2 regions of the Sideroxyarcus emersonii genome follow, and region 2 is predicted to be linked to the other one. Evidence: riboswitches for the same ligand, from Rfam matches in the RefSeq annotation. Region 2 holds a riboswitch; the other holds the start of a gene.
What was found. A riboswitch is a leader RNA that binds a small molecule or an ion and turns the genes downstream of it on or off. The one in region 2 is predicted to bind cyclic di-GMP.

Region 1: it holds a riboswitch for cyclic di-GMP, as region 2 does, so the genes downstream of both, motB (flagellar motor protein MotB) here and L6418_RS09465 (adenylate/guanylate cyclase domain-containing protein) in region 2, are expected to answer to the same signal.

The regions. Positions count from the first base shown of each region.
Region 1 is NZ_AP023423.1:1,115,053-1,129,640, reverse strand. It holds gene L6418_RS05485 (DMT family transporter) at 1-107, opposite strand, end outside; gene L6418_RS05480 (integration host factor subunit beta) at 387-725, opposite strand; gene motB (flagellar motor protein MotB) at 803-1,720, opposite strand; cyclic di-GMP riboswitch class I at 1,798-1,900, opposite strand; gene L6418_RS05470 (YebC/PmpR family DNA-binding transcriptional regulator) at 2,039-2,743, opposite strand; gene L6418_RS05465 (hypothetical protein) at 2,875-3,339, opposite strand; gene recQ (DNA helicase RecQ) at 3,422-5,269, opposite strand; gene L6418_RS05455 (alpha-D-glucose phosphate-specific phosphoglucomutase) at 5,386-7,017, shown strand; gene ftsB (cell division protein FtsB) at 7,010-7,342, opposite strand; gene eno (phosphopyruvate hydratase) at 7,342-8,625, opposite strand; gene kdsA (3-deoxy-8-phosphooctulonate synthase) at 8,643-9,494, opposite strand; gene L6418_RS05435 (CTP synthase) at 9,589-11,235, opposite strand; rRNA gene rrf (5S ribosomal RNA) at 11,542-11,654, opposite strand; rRNA gene L6418_RS05425 (23S ribosomal RNA) at 11,774-14,588, opposite strand, start outside.
Region 2 is NZ_AP023423.1:1,952,602-1,967,189, forward strand. It holds gene L6418_RS09380 (Spy/CpxP family protein refolding chaperone) at 1-312, opposite strand, end outside; gene L6418_RS09385 (thioredoxin family protein) at 379-1,029, opposite strand; gene L6418_RS09390 (secondary thiamine-phosphate synthase enzyme YjbQ) at 1,044-1,463, opposite strand; gene L6418_RS09395 (cysteine desulfurase) at 1,537-2,805, shown strand; gene L6418_RS09400 (segregation and condensation protein A) at 2,913-3,188, shown strand; gene L6418_RS09405 (hypothetical protein) at 3,415-3,765, shown strand; gene L6418_RS09410 (radical SAM protein) at 3,935-4,816, shown strand; gene L6418_RS09415 (DUF4160 domain-containing protein) at 4,960-5,139, shown strand; gene L6418_RS09420 (DUF2442 domain-containing protein) at 5,120-5,389, shown strand; gene L6418_RS09425 (hypothetical protein) at 5,738-6,094, shown strand; gene L6418_RS09430 (hypothetical protein) at 6,153-6,830, shown strand; gene L6418_RS09435 (dsDNA nuclease domain-containing protein) at 6,841-8,118, shown strand; gene L6418_RS09440 (hypothetical protein) at 8,115-8,594, shown strand; gene L6418_RS09445 (hypothetical protein) at 8,591-10,363, shown strand; gene L6418_RS09450 (metallophosphoesterase) at 10,433-11,320, shown strand; gene L6418_RS09455 (S24 family peptidase) at 11,364-11,747, opposite strand; gene L6418_RS09460 (RNA methyltransferase) at 11,998-13,044, shown strand; cyclic di-GMP riboswitch class I at 13,104-13,192, shown strand; gene L6418_RS09465 (adenylate/guanylate cyclase domain-containing protein) at 13,294-14,588, shown strand, end outside.

The DNA.
Region 1 (14,588 bases), 840 kb from region 2:
TTGACCAGGATCGCCTTGGCCGAAAAACCCACCGCGGCAAGCAGGGCGAAGACGATGCCGAACAGGACATCCCGCTGGTTGAAGGCGCTGCTGGTTTGATTTGCCATCTTTGCAAGACCCTTTGTTTATCGGCAGTACGGGTCTCAGGCAGAAGCAACGCGGTCGACCCGCAGTTGCCCGGTTGGAAACAGAAACGTCAGAACCGGAGTGTGCTGCGGCTATGTGCTGGCAGGGCCAGCCACAGTCGCTTGGACATCGTCGATCGGGCGGAAATGAGTTGCTGTGCGTACATGGGGCGAAATATACGGGGGCGACTGGCGGCAAGTCAATCGGATATCGGGGCCGGCTACGCTGCTGTCAGGCGCACCGGGCATCTCGATAGCGTTTCAGGCCTCCATCGCCTCCAGCCTGGCCTCAGGGCAGGCAACCGAACGGGGCACTGCATGGGAGCGATTCACTCGTTCGCGCAAATCCTTGCCGGCCCTGAAGTGCGGCACATCCTTGGCGGGCAATTCGATGATCATGCCGGTGTTCGGATTGCGTCCTTTGCGAGGCCGGCGATGGAACACCGCAAAGGCGCCGAAGCCCCGGATCTCCACCCGCCCTTTTTGTTCCAGCACGCTGGCTATCTTGTCCAGGATAAGGCGGGCCGCCATTTCAATGTCTTTCTGGGTCAGCTCGGGATGGCGTGAAGCAAGCTGTTGAATCAGTTCCGATCGAGTCATGATGGTTCAAGTGTCGAGATGAAATAAAACGGTACGAGGCCAGCCCGGTGCTGGACGCTTTGTCATAGGCATGGACATCATTCGCCCTCCGGCGCTGCGCCGTCCATGGCGGCAGCCTGCTCGGCCTGCGCATTCATCACAATGATGCTGATGCGCCTGTTGTGTGCGCTGAACGGGTCTGCCGGATCGAACAAGGCAGATGAAGACAGGCCGACAACACGAAGGATCTTGTCGTCCTTCAGGCCGCCGCCGACCAGCGCACGCCGGGCTGCATTGGCTCGATCCAGGGATAATTCCCAGTTGCTGTAATTCCTGGTGGTTCCCTGGTAGGGCGTCGCATCGGTATGTCCGGTAATGCCGATCTTGTTCGGAACGGCGTTCAGGGTGGTGCCGAAACTGTGCAGGATGTCCACCGCATAGGGCTGCAACGTAGTGCTTCCCAGATTGAACATGGGACGGCTCTGCTTATCGATGATCTGGATGCGCAAACCGTCTGTAGTGATATCGATCTGGAGTTGATCCTTGAATGCACGCAACTCTGCATGCGCTTCGATTTCCAGTTCCAGGCTGCGCTTCAATTCCTGCAGGCGCAACCTTTCCTTGCGCTGCGCATCCAGCCGCCCGTCGCTCAAGGTAGCCGGGGCCATCCCCGGTGCTTCACCCTGCCTGAGTTGCGCTTCGCCAGCCACCGGGCGATTGCTCCCTTCATGGATAAGGCTGCTGTGATCGGACATATCCTTTCCGCCTGACAAGACGACCATCAGGGGAGTCTGGAAATACTGCGCAATGCTGCGCAGGCGCGCCTCGGAATTGCTCCCGAGCAACCACATCAACAGGAAGAAAGCCATCAGGGCGGTCACGAAATCGGCATATGCGATCTTCCAGGCGCCGCGCGCATGCGGTTTGCCGGTTCGCACGATCCGCTTGACCACCAGAGGTCGAATCTTCTGCTTGCCGCCGCCTGACTTCCTGACTTCCGGATTGACCACTGCCATATAACCCTCATGTCGGTTATACGCAAAGACTTCATTACAGCGGAACGCCAAAAGGAATAGAGGGAATGCTCAGATCACCTGGCGGCCCCGCTGGCACTCGACGAAATGTCGAATAGGAACTTGTCCCTTAGCCCGGAAGCTTTGCGTCCCCGCCTTTCGACGGGTTTGCCCTTGCAGGCGTTGATGTTGAAATCAACGATTGCGCGTGGATTCTATGGTCTGGAAGCAGTAACTGTCAAACCTGGCGGTCATGCAGCATTCGAAACCGGAGTTTTTCAGCCTGCGACGGCCCGACACAGGCCGTCAACTGCAGCCCGCCTAACCGGCCAAGCCGACGTAGACGTTCTGCACATCATCATCCGCGTCGATGGCCTCGAGGAACGCTTCCACTTCTTCGCGCTCGGCATCATTGCTGATGGTGACAGGATTCTTGGGACGGTAGCCGAGCTGGGCGGAGACGACGGTAAAGCCATGGTTAGGCAACGCCTTGCATACGGCATCCAGGTCGGTGACATCGGTGATGAACAGGCTCGCCCCTTCTTCGGAAGGCTCGAAATCCTGCGCTCCCGCTTCGATGGCAGCGATCTCCGCATCACTTTCCTGGCTGTTCGGCGTCGCCTCGATCATGCCGACATAGCTGAAGTCCCAGGAAACGGATCCCTCCGCCCCCAGCTGGCCTTTGCGGAACAGCACATTCATGCTCGACTTGGTGCGGTTGACGTTGTCCGACAGGCATTCGACGATGACAGGTACGCGGTGCGGGGCAAAGCCTTCATAGACGAGGCGTTCCAGTTGCGCTCCACCGTCGAGCAGACCGGCGCCCTTCTTGATGGCGCGATCCAGCGTGTCTTTGGGCATGGAGGCTTTTTTGGCCTGTTCGACCACCAGGCGCAGGCGCGAATTCAGGCTCGGATCGGCACCGCCTTTGGCCGCGACCATGATTTCTTTGGCCAATTTGCCGAATATCTTGCCCTTGGCATTCGCCGCCACTTCCTTATGTCTGGCTTTCCACTGTGCACCCATGTCTGCTCTCTTGAACTGTTGATCGATACGATACCTTGCCGGGACGAATCCCAAGGGGCGCATCTTGCCTCAAGTGAGGGCCGGGTTCAATCTTGACGGAAGACGCGCCGGCTATTGCGCAGTCCGAAGCCTCATTGCACCGGCTGCAATTGCCAGGCGGAGTGGCATGCCACACACTTCGACATCGTATCGGACAGCATGCCCAGCAGATCGGCCTGGCCCTTGCCGCTTTCCGCGGCCAGCGCCAGGTCATCCATATCGCGATGCACGCTCATGCCGAGGGACTTGAACGCGACCGGCAGCTTGGCCATCAGCGCCGGATTGACATCGGCAGCCGAAGCCATGCCCGCTGCCCGCGCCGACTTTGCCACCAGTTTCATGTCGCCCTGCCGTATGCCTAGCACGACCTGCTGCGATGCAGACAACAAGCCGCGCATCTCGCCCAGGACCAGGTCGCGTTCTGCCGGCGCCAGCACCACGGCAGTCCGGCCATCCGTTCCGGCCGTCGTGTTGCCCCGCACGAAGAACCATGCAAACACCGCTACTGTGGCTATCCACAGCACCATGGCGACCAGCGCGAAACGATTCGTGAACATGCCTACCCTCCTGTCATTGATGAGTGCGATACCTTACTGCACATCGACCAGACCGTCTGTGAGAATAATCACATATGGCCTGTCAGGGTGCTGGCTTGAATTGAGCGACATCTTCCAGCACTCGCAGGAAATCGTCGCCATACTTCGCCAGCTTGGCCTGCCCCACGCCGCTGACCTGCCCCATTTCATCCAGCGTCTGCGGCTTGCGGTTGAGGATTTCCAGCAAAGTGCTGTCGTGAAAAATGACATATGGCGGAACCCCCTGCTCGCGCGCCAGCTCCATGCGTTTGGCTTTGAGTGCCAACCACAGCGGATCTTCATTGGCCCCGGCGAAGGCTTCGCGCAGCCGCGAGCCGCGTTCTGCCTTGCTGGATTTGCGTTTCGCCGGCTCGGCATCGCGGCGCAACCACACTTCCTGCTCGCCGCGCAGCACCGGACGCGCCGCTTCGGTAAGGCGCAGGCCGCCGTAGCCCTCCATGTCAACATTGATGAAGCCGGCCGCGGTGAGCTGGCGATAGACGCTGCTCCATTGCGCTTGCGCCAGATCCTTGCCGATACCGAAGGTGCTCAGTTGCTGGTGGTTGAATTGCTCGACCTTGGGCGTGAGCTTGCCGAGCAGCACGTCGATCAGATGCACGACGCCGAAACGCTGCCCGGTGCGGTAAACGCAGGAAAGCGCCATCTGTGCGGCTTTGGTGGCATCCCAGGTATCCACGGGCGACAGGCAGTTGTCGCATGCGCCGCAATCGCCGGGATGCTCCTCGCCGAAATAGCGCAGGATGGTCTGGTGGCGACAGGCGGTGGATTCGCAAAAGCCCAGCAGTGCATCGAGCTTCTGCAGTTCGACGCGCTTGCGCTCTTCCGCCGCATCGCCGGACAGCAGCATCTGGCGCATGGACACGACATCGCCCAGGCCATAGGCCATCCAGGCGTTCGCAGGCAGGCCGTCGCGGCCGGCTCGGCCGGTTTCCTGGTAATAGCCTTCCATGCTCTTGGGCAGGTCGAGGTGCGCAACGAAGCGCACGTTGGGTTTGTCGATGCCCATGCCGAACGCGACGGTGGCGACCATGATGACGCCCTCCTCGCGCAGGAAACGCTTCTGGTTCGCGTTGCGCGTGGCGGCATCCAGCCCGGCGTGGTACGGCAGGGCATCCCAGCCCTGCTCCTTCAGCCATGCGGCGGTCTCCTCCACCTTCTTCCGAGACAGGCAATACACGATGCCGGCGTCATCGGGATGTTCGGTTTCGAGGAAGGTCTGCAACTGCTGGCGCGCGTTGTCCTTGAGCGTGACGCGATAGCGGATGTTGGGGCGATCGAAGCTGGAGACGAACTGGGTAGCCCTTTCCAGCGCCAGGCGCTCGACAATCTCGCTGCGCGTCGGCGCATCCGCCGTGGCGGTGAGCGCGATGCGCGGCACGGAGGGGAAGCGCTCGTGCAGCACCGTCAGCGCGCGGTATTCGGGGCGGAAATCGTGGCCCCATTGCGATACGCAGTGCGCTTCGTCGATGGCGAACAGGGCAACCCGGTTCTCTTGCTGCAGGCGCTCCAGCAGATCCAGGAACCCTTCCGTCATCAACCGCTCCGGCGCGACATACAGCAGCTTCAATTCGCCGCGCATCAGCTGCCGCGAGACTTCGCGCGCTGCTTCGGCTTCCAGGCTGGAATTGAGGAAAGCGGCCGACACGCCCAGTTGCTTGAGCGCATCGACCTGGTCCTGCATCAGCGCGATCAGCGGCGAGACCACAATGCCGACGCCATCGCGCAACAAGGCGGGGATCTGGTAGCACAGCGATTTGCCGCCGCCGGTAGGCATCAACACCAACGCATCGCCGCCGGCCGCAACGTGCTCGACGATGGCCTGCTGCGCGCCGCGGAACGCGGTGTAACCGAACGTGTCGCGCAGGATTTGTTGGGCGTGGCCGTGACTCATGGGGACTGTGTTCAAACGAAAATGAGAGCTTAACCCGAACAGCAGAATCCGGGGTTATCCGGTTGCAGCCGATGGTATGATTTCGCAAGAATAATACCGCCAAGGAAGGTTGTTTGATGAATATCCGCACCGTTTCGACCCAACCGTTCTCCGACCAGAAACCCGGCACTTCCGGCCTGCGCAAGAAGGTCACCACCTTTCAGCAAGCGCATTATCTGGAAAATTTCGTCCAGAGCATCTTCGACAGCGTCAACGCACCCCAGGGCGCGACGCTGGTGCTGGGCGGTGACGGGCGTTTCTACAATCGCGAGGCGATTCAGGTCATCCTGAAGATGGCCGCAGCCAATGGCTTTGGCAAGGTGCTGGTGGGCCGCGGCGGTATCCTGTCCACGCCGGCGGCCTCGTGCGTGATCCGGCAATACCAGACCTTCGGCGGCATCATCCTGTCGGCCAGCCACAATCCGGGGGGACCGGACGGTGACTTCGGCATCAAGTTCAACGGCTGCAATGGTGGGCCGGCCACCGAATCGGTGACCGAAGCGATCTTTGCCAAGAGCAAGGCCATTTCCAGCTATCGCATGCTCGATGCTGCGGATGTTCCGCTGGATTTGTTGAGCGAGACGACTTTGGGGAATATGAAAGTCAAGGTAATCAACCCGGTAAGCGACTATGCCGATCTGATGGAGTCTTTATTCGATTTTGGCGCAATACGGTCGCTATTGCAGGGCGGCTTCAAAATCAGGTTCGATGCAATGCATGCGGTGAACGGGCCATATGCCAAGGAGATACTGGAAAGGCGCCTGGGTGCACCATCCGGCAGCGTGATGAATGCCGTGCCGCTGGAAGATTTTGGCGGCGGCCATCCCGATCCCAACCTGACCTACGCCCACGATTTGGTGGAGATCATGTACGGTACAGATGCCCCGGATTTTGGTGCGGCATCGGATGGCGATGGCGACCGCAACATGATCCTGGGCAAACGCTTCTTCGTAACACCTTCGGACAGCCTCGCCTTGCTGGCGGCGAACGCCACGCTGGTACGCGGCTATGCCAAGGGCCTGGCAGGCGTGGCGCGTTCGATGCCGACCAGCGCCGCCGTGGACCGTGTGGCGCAAGCGCTGGATATCCCCTGCTTCGAGACGCCGACCGGCTGGAAATTTTTCGGCAATCTGATGGATGCGGGCAAGGTCACGCTGTGCGGCGAGGAAAGCTTCGGTACCGGGTCCAGCCATGTGCGCGAGAAGGACGGGCTGTGGGCAGTGCTGTTCTGGCTCAACATCCTGGCAGTCCGCAAGCAATCGGTGGAAACCATCACTCGCGAGCATTGGGCCAGATTCGGCCGCAATTTCTATTCGCGCTACGATTATGAGGGGTTGCCGACGGAAGCGGCCAATGGCGTGATGCGGCATCTGCGCGACAGCTTCGGCACGCTGGCCGGCACGGCTTTCGGCAGGTATTCGATACAGGCTTGCGACGATTTCAGCTATACCGATCCGGTCGATGGCAGCATCAGCAATGGCCAGGGGATACGCATCCTTTTCAGCGACGGCTCACGCATCGTCTTCCGCCTGTCCGGCACAGGCACGGAAGGCGCGACGCTGCGCGTTTACCTGGAAGCATTCGAATCCGCCGTCTCGCGCCACCATCTGGATGCTCAGGAGGCCTTGAAGGACTTGATCAGGATTGCGCTGCATATCTCGGAATTGCAGACCCGCACGGGGCGGGAACAGCCGACGGTGATCACTTAGCGTCGAGTGTGGAAGGAACGGTGGCTGCCACGCCCGAGGCCGTTGCAGCCCCTTCTCCACCGACCACCTGGAAGAACACTTCGCCCTGCTTGACCATGCCCAGTTCGCTACGCGCACGTTCTTCGATAGCATCGGTGCCGCGCTTGAGGTCGCGCACCTCCGCATCCAGTGACGCATTGCGCTTTTGGGTCTGATCGTTGATCTGTTTCTGGGCTTCGACCTGCTTGCCCATCTCCCACACCTTCAGCCAGCTACCCTTCCCCAGCCAGAGCGGATATTGCAACAGCAGGAGAAGAGCAAGCAGGATGTAGGTGACGACACGCATCAGCCTAACTGGTAATAAGCCTCACGTCCCGGATAAGAGGCACTGTCGCCGAGGTCTTCTTCGATGCGCAGCAGCTGGTTGTACTTCGCCATGCGGTCGGAGCGGGACAAAGAGCCGGTCTTGATCTGCATGGCATTCGTAGCCACAGCCAGATCGGCGATGGTGGAATCTTCGGTCTCGCCGGAACGGTGCGAGATCACGGCGGTGTAGCCGGCACGCTTCGCCATCTCGATGGCCGCAAAGGTCTCGGTCAGGGTGCCGATCTGGTTGACCTTGATCAGGATGGAATTGGCGATGCCGCGCTTGATACCTTCGCGCAGGATCTTGGTATTGGTCACGAACACGTCGTCGCCGACCAGCTGGATCTGCTTGCCGAGACGGTCGGTCAGTGCCTTCCAGCCATCCCAATCGTGCTCGCTCATGCCGTCTTCGATACTAACGATGGGATATTTGTCCACCCAGGTTGCATACAAATCGACCATTTGCGCTGAAGTGAGAGTCAATCCGTCGGCCTTCAGGTGATACTTGCCATCTTTATAGAACTCGGAAGCAGCAGGGTCCATAGCGATGGCCACATCTGCACCAGGTACATAGCCAGCAGCCTCAATGGCTTCGACGATGACCTTTAATGCCCCCTCATTTGAACCCAGCGCCGGTGCAAATCCCCCTTCATCACCAACCGTGGTGGGAAGTCCACGATGATGCAGGACTGACTTCAAGGCATGAAATACTTCGGCGCCGTAACGCAACGCCTCGCGGAAACTTGGCGCCCCTACCGGGACGATCATGAATTCCTGCATATCTGCACCGCCAGTCGCGTGTGCTCCACCGTTGATAACGTTCATCATCGGCACCGGCATTTCCATGCGTGCTGCACCGCCGAGGTAGCGATACAGCGGCAGGCCGCTCTCTTCTGCTGCGGCACGCGCCACGGCCATGGAGACGGCGAGAATGGCATTCGCGCCCAGGCGCGATTTGGTATCGGTGCCATCCAGTTCGATCATGGTCTGGTCGATGAAAGCCTGCTCAGCGGCATCCAGGCCGATGATCGCTTCAGCGATTTCCGTGTTCACATTTTCAACGGCATTCAACACGCCTTTGCCGAGATAACGCTTCTTGTCGCCATCACGCAACTCGATCGCTTCTTTCTCTCCTGTGGAAGCTCCGGACGGCACAGCGGCACGGCCCATCACGCCCGACTCCAGCAACACATCCGCTTCTACGGTCGGGTTGCCACGGGAATCCAGTATTTCACGCGCTACTACATCAACGATTGCACTCATTCTTATTCTTCCTTCACTCACACACTTTTCAAGTTAACGTTCTCTTCGATAAAACCGTGTTGCTTCACCAATTCGTCCAGCGCTTTGAGCGTCTGCAACAGCGCTTGCAGATGGCCCAACGGAAATGCATTCGGCCCATCCGACAATGCTTTCGCAGGATCGGGATGCGTTTCCATGAACACCCCCGCCACCCCGGCCGCGACTGCTGCGCGTGCCAATACCGGCACGAATTCGCGCTGGCCGCCGCTCGCCGTGCCCTGCCCTCCGGGCAATTGCACGGAATGCGTGGCATCGAATACCACCGGACAACCGGTATTGCGCATGACTGCCAGCGAACGCATATCCGACACCAGATTGTTGTAGCCGAACGAGGCACCGCGCTCGCACACCATGATGTTGTCCGCGCCGCTCACTTCGCGCGCCTTGTCCACCACGTTCTTCATGTCCCACGGCGACAGGAACTGGCCTTTCTTGATATTCACCGGCTTGCCGGCTTTCGCCACGGCATGGATGAAGTCGGTCTGGCGGCACAGGAATGCGGGCGTTTGCAACACATCCACCACCGCAGCGACAGGAGCAATCTCATCCTCGGTGTGCACATCGGTCAGTACCGGCACGCCGATCTGCGCTTTGACCTTTTCCAGAATCTTCAAGCCCGCTTCCATGCCAAAACCGCGGAAGGTCTTGCCCGAACTGCGATTGGCTTTGTCGTAGGAGGATTTGTAGATGAACGGGATCCCGAGTCGCTGACAAATCTCTTTCAGCTGGCCTGCGGTGTCCAACGCCATCTGTTCCGATTCGATCACGCATGGACCGGCAATCAGGAACAACGGCTTGTTCAGGCCAACATCAAATCCGCACAGCTTCATAATTCGACGCCTCCAGACTGATGTTGGGCAAGCCCTTCCCGCACCAAGCGCTTTGCGCCACCGTGTCCGGGCTGCACATCGAATCCGTACAATTTCATGCTGCCTCCTTGTGCTTCACGGCAGCCTCGACGTAGGCCTTGAACAGCGGATGTCCGGCACGCGGTGTGGAGGTGAACTCCGGGTGGAACTGCACGCCAACGAACCACGGATGCATGCTTTGCGGCAACTCCATCATCTCCGGCAGATCTTCGGAGGGAGTGCGCGCAGAAATGATCAAACCGTTTTTTTCCAGCGCAGGGACGTAATGGTTGTTAACTTCATAGCGATGACGGTGACGCTCGTTCACTTCATCGCCATAAATTCGCTGCGCCAAGGTGTTGGATTTGATCGGACAACGTTGCGAACCGAGACGCATGGTGCCCCCCAGATCGGAGTCGGCGCTGCGCTTGGCAACCTTGCCATCGCGGTCCAGCCATTCGGTGATCAATGCCACGACCGGATGTTCCGTTTCCAGGTTGAATTCAGTGCTATTGGCATCCGCCATACCGGCAACATGGCGAGCATATTCGATCACCGCAAGTTGCATCCCCAGGCAAATACCGAGATAGGGTATCTTGTTCTCCCGCGCATAGCGAATCGCGGCGATCTTTCCTTCCGTGCCACGCACTCCGAATCCGCCTGGCACCAGAATCGCATCAAGCTCTTTCAGGCAATCAGTCCCTTCATTTTCGATTGCCTCAGAATCGAGGTATTCGATGTTCACTCGAGTGGCGGTATGGATACCGGCGTGACGCAATGCCTCGATCAACGACTTATAGGATTCGGTAAGATCGACATACTTGCCAACCATGCCGATGGTGATTTGGTGTTGCGGGTTTTCCTGCGCCTTGATCAGGTTCTGCCACACGGTCAGGTCGGCGGGCGGCGCATTCAACGCCAGCTCTTCACAGATGATGCGGTCCAATCCTTGCTCGTGCAGCACTTGCGGCACTTTATAGATACTGTCCACATCCCACATCGAAATCACGCTGTCTTCGCGCACATTGGCGAACAGCGAGATCTTTGCGCGCTCATCATCCGGAATACGGCGATCCGCGCGGCACAGCAAGGCGGTCGGGAAGATACCGATCTCGCGCAGTTTCTGCACGCTGTGCTGGGTCGGCTTGGTCTTCAATTCGCCAGCGGTGGCGATATAGGGAACCAGCGTCAAGTGGACGTAGGCGACCTGGTGCCGTCCCATGCGCAACCCCATCTGGCGAGCCGCTTCCAGGAACGGCAACGATTCGATGTCACCTACCGTGCCACCGATCTCCACGATGGCCACATCTGCCTTGCCCTCATGCGACGCGGCAGCACCGCGCTCGACGAAGGCTTGTATTTCGTTGGTGATATGCGGGATGACCTGTACCGTTTTGCCCAGATATTCGCCACGGCGCTCCTTGCGGATCACGCTCTCATAGATCTGGCCGGTGGTGAAGTTATTAGCCTTGCGCATCTTGGCCGAGATGAAACGCTCGTAATGCCCCAAATCGAGATCGGTCTCGGCACCGTCTTCAGTGACAAAAACTTCGCCATGCTGGAACGGGCTCATCGTGCCCGGATCGACATTGATATAGGGATCCAGTTTAAGCATCGTGACCTTGAGGCCACGAGATTCGAGGATAGCCGCAAGTGAAGCGGCGGCGATGCCCTTTCCTAAGGAAGAGACAACGCCGCCGGTAATGAATATGTACTTGGTCATGGAACGCGATTGTATCGCAAAACAGGTATCCTCTCAAAGGAAGAAGCGCGCCAAGCAATGCGAAGAGGCATCGAGGGCGAATTTCTGCAGCAACCCTCTGTCGACGGCTTCAACGTGGCCGTTACCGTTTGCAACGGAATCTAAGGATTCCGCCGCCTTTCCCAGGTTGGCGGACATCGAGCACGCGGCGCGCGCTCAGCCAACCGCACCGCACCTGCGTGCGCGCGTTGCCAGAGCCTTGGATCATTTCAAACCCGCAAAGCAAAACACCCCGCCTTTTGGGCGGGGTGTTTTGCTTTGTAAGGAGTCTGACGATGACCTACTTTCACATGCGGATGCACACTATCATTGGCGCGAAGTCGTTTCACTGTCCTGTTCGAGATGGGAAGGAGTGGGGCCAACTTGCTATGGTCGTCAGACATAACTGTTATCAATCGCTGAAGCGGGTTCAGGGTTCCAGCGCTTGATGTAATTTTGGAAGAAGTAAAGTGTGTTCTGATTGTTGCGAGCGTTGTTACTTGCGCTTGCCTAATGTTATAGGATCAAGCCGCACGGGCAATTAGTATCGGTTAGCTTAACGCATTACTGCGCTTCCACACCCGACCTATCAACGTGGTGGTCTTCCACGACCCTTCAGGGCAATCAAGTTGCCAGGGAAGTCTCATCTTGAGGCGAGTTTCCCGCTTAGATGCTTTCAGCGGTTATCTCTTCCGTATATAGCTACCCGGCGATACGACTGGCGTCATAACCGGTACACCAGAGATACGTCCACTCCGGTCCTCTCGTACTAGGAGCAGGCCCCCTCAAACTTCCAGCGCCCACGGCAGATAGGGACCAAACTGTCTCACGACGTTTTAAACCCAGCTCACGTACCACTTTAAATGGCGAACAGCCATACCCTTGGGACCGGCTACAGCCCCAGGATGTGATGAGCCGACATCGAGGTGCCAAACTCCCCCGTCGATATGAACTCTTGGGAGGAATCAGCCTGTTATCCCCAGAGTACCTTTTATCCGTTGAGCGATGGCCCTTCCATACAGAACCACCGGATCACTATGACCTGCTTTCGCACCTGCTCGACTTGTCAGTCTCGCAGTTAAGCATCCTTTTGCCATTGCACTATCAGTACGATGTCCGACCGTACCTAGGATACCTTCGTACTCCTCCGTTACAATTTGGGAGGAGACCGCCCCAGTCAAACTGCCTACCATGCAATGTCCCCAATCCGGATTACGGATCTAGGTTAGAACCTCGAACACACCAGGCTGGTATTTCAACGTCGGCTCCACGATGTCTGGCGACACCGCTTCAAAGCCTCCCAGCTATCCTACACAGGTCTATTCAAAATCCAATGCAAAGCTACAGTAAAGGTTCATGGGGTCTTTCCGTCTAGCCGCGGGTAGATTGCATCTTCACAAACATTTCAACTTCGCTGAGTCCCGGGTGGAGACAGTGTGGCCATCGTTACGCCATTCGTGCAGGTCGGAACTTACCCGACAAGGAATTTCGCTACCTTAGGACCGTTATAGTTACGGCCGCCGTTTACTGGGACTTCAATCAAGAGCTTGCACCCCATCATTTAATCTTCCAGCACCGGGCAGGCGTCACACTCTATACGTCCACTTTCGTGTTTGCAGAGTGCTGTGTTTTTATTAAACAGTCGCAGCCACCATTTCACTGCAACCCCATCGAGCTTCAAGAGCAAGTCTCTACACTCTACCGGGGCGCACCTTTTCCCGAAGTTACGGTGCTAATTTGCCGAGTTCCTTCACCCGAGTTCTCTCAAGCGCCTTAGAATTCTCATCCTGCCCACCTGTGTCGGTTTGCGGTACGGTCCCAATGCAACTGAAGCTTAGTGGCTTTTCTTGGAAGCTTGGTATCAGCAACTTCGCGCCCGAAGGCACTCGTCATCACGCCTCAGGATTGACCTCCCGGATTTGCCTAAGAGATCTCCCTACACGCTTAAACCAGGACATCCAACACCTGGCTCGCTTAACCTTCTCCGTCCCCACATCGCATTGCATTGAGGTACAGGAATATTAACCTGTTTCCCATCGACTACGCATTTCTGCCTCGCCTTAGGGGCCGACTCACCCTGCGCCGATGAACGTTGCGCAGGAAACCTTGGGCTTTCGGCGAGGGAGCCTTTCACTCCCTTTATCGCTACTCATGTCAGCATTCGCACTTCTGATACCTCCAGCATCCGTTACCAGACACCTTCGCAGGCCTACAGAACGCTCTCCTACCATATCCGAAGATATCCGCGATTTCGGTGCATAGTTTGAGCCCCGTTACATCTTCCGCGCAGGACGACTCGATCAGTGAGCTATTACGCTTTCTTTAAATGATGGCTGCTTCTAAGCCAACATCCTGACTGTTTTAGCCTTCCCACTTCGTTTTCCACTTAACTATGTCTTGGGGACCTTAATCGGCGGTCTGGGTTGTTTCCCTTTTGACACCGGACGTTAGCACCCGGTGTCTGTCTCCCATGCTCGCACTTCTCGGTATTCGGAGTTTGCAATGGTTTGGTAATCAGCAATAGACCCCTAGCCATGACAGTGCTCTACCCCCGAGAGTGATACATGAGGCACTACCTAAATAGTTTTCGGAGAGAACCAGCTATTTCCAAGTTTGTTTAGCCTTTCACCCCTATCCACAGCTCATCCCCTAGTTTTTCAACACTAGTGGGTTCGGACCTCCAGTGAGTGTTACCCCACCTTCATCCTGGCCATGGATAGATCACTTGGTTTCGGGTCTACGCCCAGCAACTATCGCCCTTATCAGACTCGGTTTCCCTACGCCTCCCCTATTCGGTTAAGCTCGCTACTGAACGTAAGTCGCTGACCCATTATACAAAAGGTACGCAGTCACGGAACAAGTCCGCTCCCACTGTTTGTATGCATACGATTTCAGGATCTATTTCACTCCCCTTCCGGGGTTCTTTTCGCCTTTCCCTCACGGTACTGGTTCACTATCGGTCGATTACGAGTATTTAGCCTTGGAGGATGGTCCCCCCATGTTCAGACAGGGTTTCTCGTGCCCCGCCCTACTTGTTCCAAACCTAGTTCCACTCCTGAATTTTTGCGTACGGGACTATCACCCACTATGGTCAGACTTTCCAGACTGTTCCACTAATTCAGAAGCTAAAGTTTGCAGGCTGCTCCGCGTTCGCTCGCCACTACTAGCGGAATCTCGGTTGATTTCTTTTCCTCCGGGTACTTAGATGTTTCAGTTCTCCGGGTTCGCTCTACCTGACCTATGTATTCAGTCAGGAGTGACCCTTGCGGGCCGGGTTTCCCCATTCAGATATCTGCGGATCAATGCTCTATTGCCAGCTCCCCGCAGCTTTTCGC
Region 2 (14,588 bases):
GGCATCCATCATTTCGTCCATCAGCGCCCATTGTTTCGTGCGCATCGACTTGCGGATCTGCGCGATCTTCGATTGCTGATCGGCGCTGAGATTCAGGTCGCGGTAATTCCGGTAGCCCATCATCCCCGGCCCCATGCCGTAGCCGGGACCATATCCCCCCATCATGCCGGGGCCCATGCCATAGCCCGGCCCATAGCCGCCCATCATGCCCGGACCTCCGCGCCAGTCCGGATCGGCGACCGCCGCGTTTGCAACCATCCCCAGCAACAGGGACGCCATGACGATACTGATGATTCGCTTATAGTTCTTCATTGCACACCTCCAAATAAGATGAGTTGAAGATCGGTTGAACAACGACTTGAGGCGGTCGGCCCGGTATCAGGATTTGCTGTCCTGCCCCAGCGCTTCCATCGCCTCCCCGGCGATATCCCGCACTTCTTCGTGCGCATCCTTGAGACAGGCCTCGACATAGGTGCGTGCGGCGGCCGTGCCGGTGAGGCCCAGCAGATAGCAGGCATCGGCGCGCACGCGATGGTCGAAGTGGAAGGTCAGTTCGGCCAGCTTGGGCAACAGCGCCTGCAGTTCCGGCGTGTTGGCATAGGCCTCCAGCAGCGCGCTGACGCCGAGCCGCACCGAGATGTTGGCTTCGGGATTGGCCACGATGGAAAGCAGCGATTTGAGGCGCTGCGCATCTGCCGCGATGAAGGCCACCGCTTGCGGGTAGCTGCCCTCCTTCAGCAGGTGCTCGACGTAATGCGCCGTTCCCTCGTCCCCGCTCGCCCACTCGGCCCACTGCTTCAGCTCGGCCATGCTCTGCGCGCCGGTGAGCGTGAAGGAACCGAGGCGCACCCAGGGCGCGCTGCGCACGTCGTATTGCGCCGCCTGTTCGGGATGCGCAGCGATGTTCACCACCGTGAGCTTCCCCACCTGCGCCTGCTTCACCAGCTCGGTCAGCGACTGCAGCACGGCAGGACAATGCGTGCACACCGGCGTGATGAAAAGCAGTGCATCTGGAGGCGTAGGAGACATGGTCGTTCCCTCGGTCATTCACCTTGAATAGTGATTATGATACGCCGACTGCCGCCGTTGTTCCTGTGTTCGCACAGGTATATCCCTTGCCACGTCCCGAGTTTTAACCGCCCATCGCCGACCGGGATGTTCAGGCTGCTGCCGAGCAGGCTGGACTTGATGTGCGCAGGCAGGTCGTCAGGTCCCTCGTCCCGGTGCCGGTAATAAGGTTCGTCTTCCGGCACGGCCTGGTTGAAGTAGCTTTCGAAATCCTGCCGCACCGTGGGATCGGCGTTCTCGTTAAGGGTCAGCGACGCTGAGGTGTGCTGGATGAAGACGTTCAGCATGCCGACCCTGAAGTTGCGCAGCTCCGGCAATTCGCGCAGCACCTCATCGGTGATCAGGTGGAAACCGCGGGAACGGGGCTTGAGCGAGATTTCTTTTTGCAGCCACATGGCAAAGTCACCGGAAACGGAATGATGCGCTACATTATGGCGTAAGATAACTGCCATCCCCAAGGGTGAAGCCATGAGCCAGAACGCCTCCTCGCACTCTGCCAGCAAGCTCAAGCCGGACTCGACCACGCTCGACGTCGACAGCATCCGCCACGATTTCCCCATCCTGCAGCGCCAGGTGCACGGCAAGCCGCTCATCTGGCTGGACAGCGCCGCCACCACACAGAAGCCGCAGTCAGTGATCGACCGCGTAGCGCATTTCTACCAGCACGAGAACTCCAACATCCATCGCGGCACGCACACGCTGGCCACGGAATCCGCCGCCGCCTACGAAGGCGCGCGCGCCAAGGTCGCCGCCTTCATGGGCGCGCAATCGCCACAGGAGATCGTGTTCGTGCGCGGCACCACCGAAGGCATCAACCTGCTCGCCGCCATCTTCACCGAGCACCTGCTGCGCCCCAACGACGAGATCGTGCTCACCGAGGCCGAGCACCACGCCAACATCGTGCCCTGGCAGTTCGCCGCCCGGCGTTCCGGTGCCGTCATCCGCGTCGCCCCGGTGGACGACAACGGCGACCTCATCCTCGAAGAATACGAACGCCTGCTCGGGCCGCGCACCCGCATCGTCTCCATCACCCACGTCTCCAACGCGCTCGGCACCGTCATGCCGATCCGCGAGATGACCGTGCTGGCCAAGCGCCACGGCGCCACCGTGGTGATCGACGGCGCGCAGGGCGTGCCGCATCGCCGCGTCGACGTGCAGGCCATCGGCTGCGACTTCTATGTATTCTCCGGCCACAAGCTGTTCGCCCCCACCGGCATCGGCGCCGTCTACGGCCGCCAGGCGCTGTGGGACGACATGCCGCCCTGGCAGGGCGGCGGCGGCATGATCCGGCACGTCACCTTCAGGGAAAGCACCTTCACGGAACCGCCGAGAAGGTTCGAGGCGGGCACGCCCTCGGTGTCGTCCGCCGTGGGGCTGGGTGCGGCCATCGATTACCTCGACGGCATCGGCATGGAGGCGATCGAACGCCACGAGACAGAACTGCTGGCCTACGCGCTGCAAGGCATCCGCAGCGTCGACGGCCTGCGTGTGATCGGCATGCCCCGCGACCGCGGCGGCGTCATCTCGTTCGTGATGGACGGCATCCCCGACCTGCAGGTCGCCAAAATGCTGGATGCACAAGGCATCGCGGTACGCACCGGCCACCATTGCGCGCAACCCATCCTCGCGCGCTTCGGGCTCGAATCCAGCGTGCGTCCCTCGTTCGCGTTCTACAACACCCGCGCCGAAGCGGATACACTGATCGAAACGCTGCGCAGAATCAGTCGGCAGCGGTAAGCAGACCGCCTGCTGCGGATGCGCGGCATATTGCCCGAAAATAATTCGGCCCCGCCCCATGCAATTCCAGTAAAGTGGTTCCCTGCCACTTACCCCGGGATATATCCATGAGCACAGAAGAGTTAAGCAAGGAACAACAGATCCTGCGCCTGATGCGCAAAACGCTGGGCAGCGTCGTCAGGGACGCCACCCCGCTCGGCGGACGCCCAAATCCACTGAAGGACACCACTATCCAGGAGATCAAGGATTGTTTCGCCTTGATCTCCGACCGCGAAAAGGAATTGGCCGGGCAACTCGGCTTCGACCAGGCCAAGCCTTATTACAAGGACGGCGAGCAACCGAATTCGAACGTGCTCAACTTCGTCAAACCGTCCAAAGAATAGATTCAACGGCTGCTCCAGCCGCGCCCTCCGTTCGTGCCGACCCCGTCGCGGCCTGAGCGGAGGACGACATCCAGCAATTCTAAATCCGCTCCCCCGACACACCCCGCTTATATCCATTGGTTATTAGGATGTAACAAACAAGTATTTCACCGGAATATGGCACGCCGCTAGACTGCACTCCAAGTTGATCGACTCAACTGCTCATCCACGGAAAGGAAGGCGTCATATGTCCACACTGAAAGACAGATTCGAGAACGTGCCAGACAACTGGAAGGTCCTGCGCCTCGCCGCAGGGGAAACGCCACATGGCGTCAAGCTGCCGGTCGGACCGGTGCTGGTGCCGCTGGCAGTATGGCGCGCGCGCCGCGCCGAACTGATCCGCCGCGAATACGATCATGGCTGGCCGCTCGGCGTCTGGCTGGGCGCGGAGGAAAGCCCCGCCGCCATCAAGCACGACATCGACGACTTCACCGTGGTCGGCGTCGAGCCCGACAAGAGCGGCGACCGCTTCCATAGCGTGTGGCAGCTGCTCGCAAATTTTGGCTATCGCGGCGCAGTCACCCCCACGCCGGCGTAACCGGACGGCGCAGGCTGGGCAGACCGATCTGCGCCGCCATTGCCTGTTCCCATGTCGCCTTGCCTGAGAATGCGCTGATCAAATCCTCAGCGTGTTGGAGAACCAGGTTCCCCGTTCGCCCTGAGCCAGCGGAAGGGTGAATGGCCTTGTTCATATATTACAATTCGGCATGCCCCTGCCCTATGACATGCCGCTGTTCCGCCCTCCCTCCGAAGGCGACAACCTGATCATCCAGGCCACGCTGGGCTGCAGCTTCAACCAGTGCAGCTTCTGCGCCATGTATCGCAGCAAGCACTATGTCGAACGCCCGCTGGCTGACGTGTGTGCCGATATCCGCACTGCCGCCGCCGACTGGCCGGATGCGCAACGCGTGTTCCTCGCCGATGGCGATGCGCTAGCCCTGCCGACGGAACACCTGTTCGCCATCCTGCGCGAACTGGCCGCAACGTTCCCGCGCCTGACGCGCGTTTCCTGCTATGCCACGCCCGGCAACCTGCAACGCAAGAGCACCGAAGAACTGACCCTGCTGCACGAACACAAGCTGAGCCTGCTCTACTTCGGCATCGAATCCGGCTCCGACCTCATCCTGAAAAAGATCACCAAGGGCGCCACGCAATGGCGCATGGCCGAAGTACTGCACAAGGCGCATGCCAGCGGCATGAAAGTTTCCGCCACCGTCATCCTCGGACTCGGCGGCACCACTCACAGCGAAGAGCACATCGACGGCACCATCGCCCTGCTCAACAGCGCACCCGTCAGCTACCTCTCCACGCTGCAACTGTATCCGGACGAAAGCATCGCCGAAGAATTCCGGCGCAAATACGGCGAACCATTCGAGATGCCAAACGACCTGGCGATATTGAAGGAACAGGAAAGACTCGTCAGCGGCCTCAACCCGCCGCAGCCGGTGATCTTCCGCTCCAACCACGCCTCCAATGCGCTGGCACTCGCCGGCAACCTGCCCAGGGACAAAGAGAAACTGCTGCAGCAACTGCGTGAAGCGATGGAGGGACAGCGGCCGCTGCGGCCGTATTACATGCGCGGGCTTTAACCCGGCCCTTATGATTTTGCCACTCCAATTGCATGCGTTACTTTGGTGTAGAATTCTTTTCATCCACTCCTTGCCTCATTGGGCATGCCAACCCCGTTCTACGATTACTAAACTGGCGTTTCCATTTCTATTCCGATGAAGGTATGGAGCCGCCACATATCCATGTGGACACGGGAGAAGGTGAATGCAAGTATTGGCTAGAGCCGATCAGACTGGCCAGAAGCCGCAACATCGGCCCTGTCGAATTGCGACGTATCGAAGCGGCAGTATTCGAGCATCAGGATTTGTTCAAGGAGAAATGGCATGAGTTTTTCCATCACTGAATTGGAGCATTGCGCCACCCGCGTCTGGGTGACTGGTCGTATCGTCTTTGTGGAGCTCACAGATGGTCGGCAGATCGGATTCCCCGCTGCCCGCTTCAAATTATTGAGCAAAGCGAGCGACGAGCAACTCAAGAATGTCACACTGCGAGCAAATGGCACTGCATTGCGCTGGGACGAACTGGACGAAGATATTTCCGTAAGCGGTATCGTTGAAGGACACTTCCAATTGCCACTACCGATGGCGGCATAAGCATCCAGCAAATCTGCAGCTTGATGGCACTTCACATTAATTTCACCTCAAGAAATATCGCACCAGCAAGCGCTTATCCATTTCCCTGCTATTCGCATTGACACTCCCCGCCCGCCTCAAATAAAGTTTGCCCCTCTTGCAGATTTGCCAGATGCACATTGCGCCGCACGAACAGCGCGAGGCTCACGGCAGATTCCCCGGATTAGGAGCTGGCGCAAGACAAGAACCCGCACAGCGGGTAGCCAGCACACGAACTGAAGGGGAAGCACTTGTCTCACGCATCCAGCATCACCCAACACACCCATCCCCTCCCCCATGCAGGGGGGGGTTAGGGCGGGGGTAGACTCCATGAGCCAGCCCACCAATCCCCTCTCCGCCAGAGAACCCCGGAATCTCGTCGCCGACGGCTGCGCCGAAACCACCATGCTGGTATTCGAGAAATTCGCCGACGAAGCCATCGCCGCCAGCAAACCCTACCTGCCGCAACCGCAACGCTCCGTCACCAAAGCCCTCCCCACCGGCAGCACCGAAGGATTCTGGAACAACATGATCAAGGGCCGCGCGCCGATACAGATAATGCAGAAAGGATTGGGCGAAGCGCTGAGGCGCGAGAAGGAAAAGCTTGCGCTGGCTTGGCTGGAAGAGACACTGCCTACGCTAAAGGGGCCGCTGACTTCGGATGCGTGGTTGGGGGGGGTAAAGTGAGGACGTTGACTCTCAATACAAAAACGCATGCATCTTTGATAATTCCAAGGATGCTGTAATGCGCGAACCACGATTCTATGTGTATAAATGTGTCGTTGATGACGGCGGGGCGCCCTGCATCGACAACAACATACTTAGCCTAACCATATGCAAACCCTACATTCGCAGTACAGCCAGAGAAGGTGATTTGATTTTTGCATTTGGCTCAAACAATGAAACGCCTAACAATCGCTTGGTCTATATCGCAGAAGTAGGACGCAAATTTTCTGGCGGTAAATATTTTGAGCTTGATGAATTCAAAAATAGGGGAGACTGTATTTATGAGCGGAATCAGTCAGGAAAGTTAGTACGCAGAACGGATGCGAAATTTCACGACTTTCCAACCGCATGGATCAGTGATCTTGGAGAGGACGGACGTTATCCCAAGGCGAACGCACTTGTTGCAAGCAACTTTCGCTATTTTGGGAAGGCAGGCACCTCATCTTGGAAATCTACGCATCCAAGACTCAAAGAGCTTATTGAGAAGCTAGGCCAAGGCCATAGAGTAAATTTCACTCAAGATTTACGAAGCGAATTACTGGAATTAAAAAAAGGAGTATGGAGAAGGTTTCCAGAAAATAAAGTGTTAGGCCGCCCCATGCATACACCTGACGAGCATATTGACCCAGATGACGGCGATGTAATGAAAATCTGCAATACTCGCTGTTACTACATAGCCAAGAAATGCAGACTTTAGGAATTTCAGCATGGCGCGAGAAGGAAAAGCTTGCGCTGGCCTGGCTGGAAGAAACACTGCCTACGCTGAAGAGGCCGCTGACTTCGGATGCGTGGTTGGGGGTGGGGGTGTAGTGATGACTGAAATACACGAAATTCAACCTAGGGAACAAAAGGGGCGAGATACGTTAGCACGCTATAGAGCGCAACTAATGGCCGCTGCTTATGCCAGCTTGCGAATACTTGATGGAAAAGGTGTTGATCGAGTCTACAGTGACTTCCATGACGATTTCGTGGTGCGTTTTAACGAAAATGGGAAACGCAGCTATCACTTTTTCCAGGTTAAAACCAATGAAAAAAGAAAATACCAATGGTCGTTGAATGACACATGGGGGCTTACGAAAAAAGATAAAGAGGCCCGAGAACTTAATGAGGATGAAATAAAGAAGATTCGTAACAGCTTCTTCGGAAAGCTACTACTTCATTGCATCAACTTCGGATCGAGCTGCAAAGAGTCCACCCTGCTTACAAATGTTCATTTTGAGGATGACGTAGAAAGCCTAATTTCATCCATTCAGAGCAAAAGCACATCTGGACGAATCGATTTAATCAAGAAGAACTTCAATCAAATATATCCCTCTGCAACTCCGCATGTAGAAGAAGCTGTAGTCGATTTCCTCTCCAAGCTAACGATTGAACCTGATGTTAGCTATGTCGACCCCAATGTTAGCGATTTCACTATGCGCACAAGGGACGCCATTCATAAATACAGTGAGATTGATCTCGAACACGAGGAGGCATGTGAAATAGCCCTTAGCTGCATACAGCTCTTTTTCAGCAAATCATTCCAGCAAGTTCTCCCCAGCATCACAGAAATTCAGCTAGACGAAGTTGCTGGCGTTGGTCTGGATGATTTACTGAAAGTCCTCTCTATTTCCAAGGATGCTTACAAAGTCCTTGCTGATGGCGGTGATGCAAAGGCACTAAAGTCAGCATCCATCATTCAAAGGAGGTTGTCGCGGTGCAACGCGGCACCTAGCATCATTGAGTTTTGCAGCCGCCAAAAGATCGCTTGGGACGCATGGTCGAGGGAGAAACGCCATGATATGGCTGAGTTTGACTTCAACCTTTTACAGCAAGAACTTCACCAAGTAATCCGGGACTGGAATGGAAGCAATTGGGAATGGTTACAGGAAAAATTAGAAACACTCTCTGATAAGTGGAAAGCCAAACCGGTTGGCACTTCGGTTACACCGGAACTATTGCTAGGCGGAATTTTCTCGACACTTGTAAAAACAGAAATGCTATGAATATTGAAGAATTTTGGGAAAGTGCTAAGCAGAATAAACTAAGTTTAGGGCCTATGGGGGAAGGCGCTGCCGACTCACCTTTGCTATCCAATGAAGCGTTATTCCATCTTCCTCTCCTCGCTATGTTTATTTTGATGATGGCCAAAGGAAGGAAAAAGCCACGTATCGATGAGCTTGGACAGACCGTGGGGGAATGTATCGAGAGAACACTAGCTGGATTTAAAGGATCAAGCCAGCACATTGGATGGTCTGGTAATTTAAGAGTACGCACTGTCAATGCCTTAGCCTTCCTTGAGCTTGCCGACCTGGTACACGTGAATCAAAACACCAAGTTCATCAGCACCACTCAAAAGGGAACCAGCCTTTATGCGCTTGCTAGTGAAGGAGAAGGCAATTTGGCCATTACCCTGAAACATGCCGAACGCCTTTATGGCGACATGAATAGAGAAACTCAAATAAGGTTGAAAGTCTTATGAGAATACACTCAGTAGAGGTTATTCCTCGCGGCGAGATGGGATGGGGATCAGGAGAGCTTGTATTAGGCTCTCAATTAACATCCCTTCATGCCCCTAATGGTAGTGGGAAGACCCCAATAGTAATGATGGTTGTATATGCCCTTGGCTATCCAGCCACTTTTAGAGATGACATTTCTAGCAAATGCCAAAGTGTCCGCCTTAAGATCACTCACGGCGAGGGAAGCTACACTATTGAACGCATCATTGATAAAGACTTCTTTGCCACCATCAATACCGATGATGGGGAGCATTATGAGTACAACAATGAGAAGGCCTTTTCAAACTTTTTGTTTGAAAAGGCTAAACTACAGATTCCGACTTTGACATCCACCAAAGGGCTGCCAACACAGCCATACATGGCGACAACGCTGCCAATATTTTATTTAGATCAGGATAGTGGCTATACAACACCGTACGCCACATCCTCAGCATTTATAACAAACCAGTTTGTCGAGACAGTACGTTTCATTTTCGGATTTCCCCCAAAGAACTCCTATGACCGAAAAAAGGAACAACTAAAGCTCAAAGCGGAACTTGATTCCATCGACAGAAAAGTCGTGACACAAGAGCAAACAATTCAAAACCTACGATCAGACTTTGGCGTTATCCCAGATGCGAGGGATCTTCAAAGAAAGATTAGTTCGCTGGAAAATCAATTGCAGGAATTTGAGAAATCCACAGTTCAAAAGGAGGAAGCTGATTCAGCCCTCAGTAGTATGCACGCCGAAAAGTTACAGACAGTGCAGGTCATTGAAAGAGAAATTAGCTTGCTTAGAGATCGACTAACTGGCATCGATCGTATAAAGAATGAAATAGCTGCAGAAGCAGACACTCTCAGTTTGAACGAAGAGGCGCGGCGGATATTCACGTCCTTCTCTGAAATATGCGCCTCTGAAAAATGCTGCCTTTTTGAGAAAAGCTTCCAAGCCTATGCAAAAAACTTGCTCTACCTGAAAGACCAGATTAAGGATTTAGACAGAAATGCCGACATCGCACAGCAGCGAATAGCGTTCTTAGACGGTCAACATGCCGCATTAAAATCCGAGGCTAGATCAATTAGCGAAAGCCTACAAAAGACTCAAGAGAAAGGAAGAACCACCGGCGTCGTCGAAGCAATTCGCCTTTTGACAATAGAGCATATAGAAGCCGAAAAACTTTTTGCTAAAGTTCTTGCCTTTCATGGGCAGATCGAGCAGTACAACAAACTCATTACTTCCCGTGATGAGCTGCAGGATCGCCTAGGACTCCTTGAAACAGGCGGGGCGACGGACCTAACTTTCTCGAAGTTCAAAGTTACCCTGAAGGAAAAGATCGTCAAATGGATGGATATTCTTAAGACACCTAATGTTTCTAGAAATGTGACTATCGAAAATGATTTAGATATCCGCTTCGGAAAAGAGCCACTCTCTATTATCAAAGGCAGTACCAAGATTCGGCTTGTGCTCTCCATTCATGCAGCCTTATTTGAGATCAATCTGGAAAAGCCGGATGCCCCATTCCGATTCTTAATTATGGATACCCCCAAGCAACATGAAATCCATACGGATGATCTTTTACACTTCCTTAGTGAACTGAGTCAGTTAGCTGCCGAAAAAGATGGCCAAATTATGGTTTCCTCCACAGACTTCAAGTACCCATGTGGCGATATGGATCGAGAATGGAGGCCTGCCTTCAATGGCCCTGAACAAGCGATGTATCTTGGAACCAGAGAAGCGGCTACTTTAGAATGATATGGGGTCAGCATCAAAATGCTTCCGGTTGAAGCTGCTCAGCTCGAATTCTGCACATCAGGAGGCGCAGTGAACAGCTTTAGAATTTCCCATCTTTCCGACTTGCATCTGACAGCGAAGGACAACGCCGCACGCTCAGAACCCAAGCTCTTTGGCGCACTAACCGGCATGAATGCCAACTTCCGAAAGATTGTCGCCTCAAGGGCGATCCAGGAATCTGATCTGGTATTAGTGACGGGCGATGTCACCGATCGTGGTGATATCGATACATGGAAATTTTTCTGGGACACAGTGGAGAAGGCCAATATCAAAGATCGGGTGCGTGTGGTGCCTGGCAACCATGATGTTTGCTGTTTGGGTGCGCGTCTTCCAAAAACAGGTAAACAGTACCGCGAAGAGGACATGGCAAAGGCTCACAAGGGGCTACTGATGGGCGGCCAGCCGACCAAGTTTCCTTGGGCATATAGTCCTGATCCTCGCGTCGTGGTGTTTGGACTTAACTCGAATAATCTGGGAAATTTCACCGCGGCCACCAATGCCATGGGTGATATTGGTTACTATCAACTAAAGGACTTGGCGAGCTTGTTATACAAGCATCGGGAGGTGCCTGTGAAAATCATTGCCATGCACCACAGCCCGAACATCCCTGAAGAGAAAACGGCGATCAAACGTGGACAGCGCCCTTTTTCGCAGCTCGATCGCATTGGGCACCAAGTGCCGGAGTCGCAAAGGCGGATGCTCAATCTGCTTTGTGTCACGCACAAGGTTCGACTGCTGTTACACGGGCATCTGCATATGTCGGAGGATCGTCGTATAACTGGCGTGCGATATATTGGTGCAGCAGCTTCGACCGCGCCACAACACAGCCCCAAAGGGCCTATCCTGCAATTTCCAACCTATCAAGTGTCCACTAGAACACATCGAGTATTCTGCAATAGTGCATTAGTGCCGATATGAGGAGTCAGAGGGGTCAGCATCGCAATGGCCGCCCCACCCCAACTCATTCGTAGTACTTGACCGACTTCCGCGCCCCCGGCTTCTTCTTGTGGATGACCACACCCTTGAGGCAATCGAGACTGGCGATGGGGGTATCCAAGTAGGCCGTATTGAGCGCATGCAGCAGCCAGCCGCCTTGCTCGTTGCGCCTGAGCTGGCGAAAGATGAAGTCTTCCTTCGCCACCTCGGCGATCACGAACGAGCCATCCCTTGCCGGCCTGCCCATCTCGATGACCAGGATCTCGCCCTCGATGAATTCCGGCTGCATGCTGTCGCCCAGCACCATCAGCGCGACCAGTTCGTTGCCGGAGCAGTTGCTTTCGGGTGCGGCGTCCTGCTGCGTGGCGGCGGCAACGACGGGGATGTTGATCGGCTTGCGCGTTTGCATGAAAAGGACTTTCAAGTTGAAGTAACTGGATGATAGTGCCAAACCGGCAGCGAATGAACTGGCTCGCAACAAGGGCTTGCCGGTGCGGCCCCAAAGGGCAATTGCGCAGCGCCCGCCGCAGATGCGGCAAATCCGCGCTGTATCCTGGGTTAAAATCAGCCGCAGTCCGTCAGCATCCATTTGCGAACCAATTTTTCATTTCCACATTCCAGCCACGCTTGCCCCACCCAGGCTAACGCCGATCTTTCCGATGCGCATCTCCCAACTCCGCCAACGCCTGCATGACCTCGGCTGCAAGCCTTGCCACCAGGACCGCCTGCTGCGCGGCTGGAGCCAGCTCTGCTCGTACGACAAGAAAGGCAGCCCCGCGCAGACGTTCTTTCCCGCTGCGTTGCGCAACGAGTTGCCCGCCATCGAAGCGGAGCTGGATGGGCTGGCACGCCTGCACGGCGAATACCCCGCCGATGCCGAGGTGGCACGGCTGCTGGTGGGGCTGGCCGACGGCCAGATGGTGGAAAGCGTGCTGCTGCCGCGCGGCGGGCTGTGCGTATCGACGCAGGTGGGTTGTGCGGTGGGCTGTGTGTTCTGCATGAGCGGGCGCGACGGCCTGCTGCGCCAGCTCGGCAGCGCCGAGATCGTGGCGCAGGTGGTGCTGGCACGCAAACGCCGCGCGGTGAGCAAGGTGGTGTTCATGGGCATGGGCGAGCCGGCGCACAACCTGGACAACGTGCTGGAGGCGATCGAGGTGCTGGGGACGCTGGGCGGCATCGGGCACAAGAACCTGGTGCTTTCCACGGTGGGCGACCTGCGCGTGTTCGAACGACTGCCGCAGCAGTTGGTGAAACCCGCGCTCGCGCTCTCGCTGCACAGTACCGATGCGGCGCTGCGCGCCAGGCTGCTGCCGCAGGCGCGGCAGATTGCGGTGGCCGAGCTGGTGCAGCGCGGCGAGGACTATGCGCGCGCCACCGGCTATCCGGTGCAATATCAATGGACCTTGATCGAGGGTGTGAACGACAGCGATGCCGAGGTGGAACGGATCGCGCAGCTCCTTTCCGGCAAGTATGCGGTGATGAACTTCATTCCTTTCAACGACGTGGAGGGTCTGCCCTACCGCCGCCCTTCGGCCGAACGGATGGCTTATATGGTGGGCACGCTGAAGCAGCGGGGCATCCTCGCCCGCCTGCGCGACTCGGCCGGGCAGGAGGTCGAGGGCGCCTGCGGGCAGTTGCGGGCACGGGCGGCAACAGCCAGGATGGCCACCATCGCCCGCCCACAACGCCAGAACGTGCCGCAATAAAGCACTTGCCAGCGCGAAAAGAACAAGGCCATAATGCCCCTACGTTTTGGGCGATATTGCCCGATTAAAGGCAAACCTATCGAAAGATAGGGACGCAAAGTTTCCGGTCTAAGGGGCCCTGAAGCCCTAGGACAGCGGGACTGCCGGTAACCACACACCCTTTGGGTGGTTTCCGTTAGCTCCTCACAGGCTTGTCCTGCCGAAATTTGCGCCCCCTCCCCCGATAGCGTGTGCCGGTCAGGAGGAATCATGCGATTGAACATCAAGAGCACCGAAGTCTGGCTTCTGCTGATCGTTTCCTTGATGGCGCTGGGCGCCAATCTTCCGGACAACCTGGTCGGGAGCGCGGTCGACCGCAACCTGTTGCTGGTCATGCTGTCGGTGACGGTCTTCATAGCGCTGTTCCGCTACCTCAAATTGATGCTGTTCCTGTCCGTCTCGATCCTGGCCATCGGTGCCAACCTGCCGGATCAGCTGGCCGCCCAGCTCGGCATCAGCCGGACTGCGATGATTGTGGCGTCCGGCCTGCTGGTGGTGGTTGCGCTGCTGTACAAGCTGTATCAACAGCGCAAACCGACCGGCGCAGCGACGGCAACCGAGGGCGTCAGCGAGGCGACGATGGAAGTGCCGGTATCGGTGAGCCATTTGCGCGACACCCCCGATTCCAGGTTCTCGATCATCTCGGCCATCCTGAACGGCGACTTTGCCGCCTTGCATCAGCTGCTCATCTCGGATGTGGAAGTGAATTTCAGCCAGGACGGCCAGATCCCGCTCTTCCTCGCCATCGAAAAAGGCAATGCCGATATCGTCCTGCTGTTGCTGATCCACGGGGCGAAACTCAGGATCAAGAACCAGTATGGGCAGACGCCCACCGACCTGGCGCTGAAGCTCCGCTTCGCGCGCATCGCCAAAATCCTGCATTACGCCGAAACGCAGAACATGGCCATCCAGAACCGCGCCGTCTATTCGTCCCATCAGACGAGGAAGATGGCCGTGCTGTTTGCCGATATCTGCGGCAGCACCGCCCTGTATGACCAGCTGGGGAACGAGGCTGCGCTGAACATGATCACGCGCACGCTGAATCTGCTGAAGCAGGAAGTCGCCAGCCACAAGGGCACGCTGATCAAGACCATCGGCGACGAAATCATGTGCACCTTCCCCAACGCCGCGCGGGCGGCCCAGGCGGCTCGCGCCATGCATCAGGTGCTCGATGCCGAGAAGCCCGGCGGCGAACATCCGATCGCGGTGCGCATCGGCCTGCATTTCGGCGATGTCATCCTCAAGGCCAACGATGTGTTCGGCGATACCGTGAATATCGCCGCCCGCATCGCCTCGATCACCAGGGCGCGGCAGATCATGACCACGCAGGATGTCATCGACGTCCTGCCTGCGGAACTGGGCCACCGGGCGATCCCCATCGCCCGCGCATCGCTCCGCGGCAAGCAGGATGCGCTGGAGGTGTTCCAATTGGTCTGGGGAGCGGACGATACGCAGAGCCGCCGGATCGGCGACTCAACCTTGCGCGGGCTGGATGCCGCCAAAGC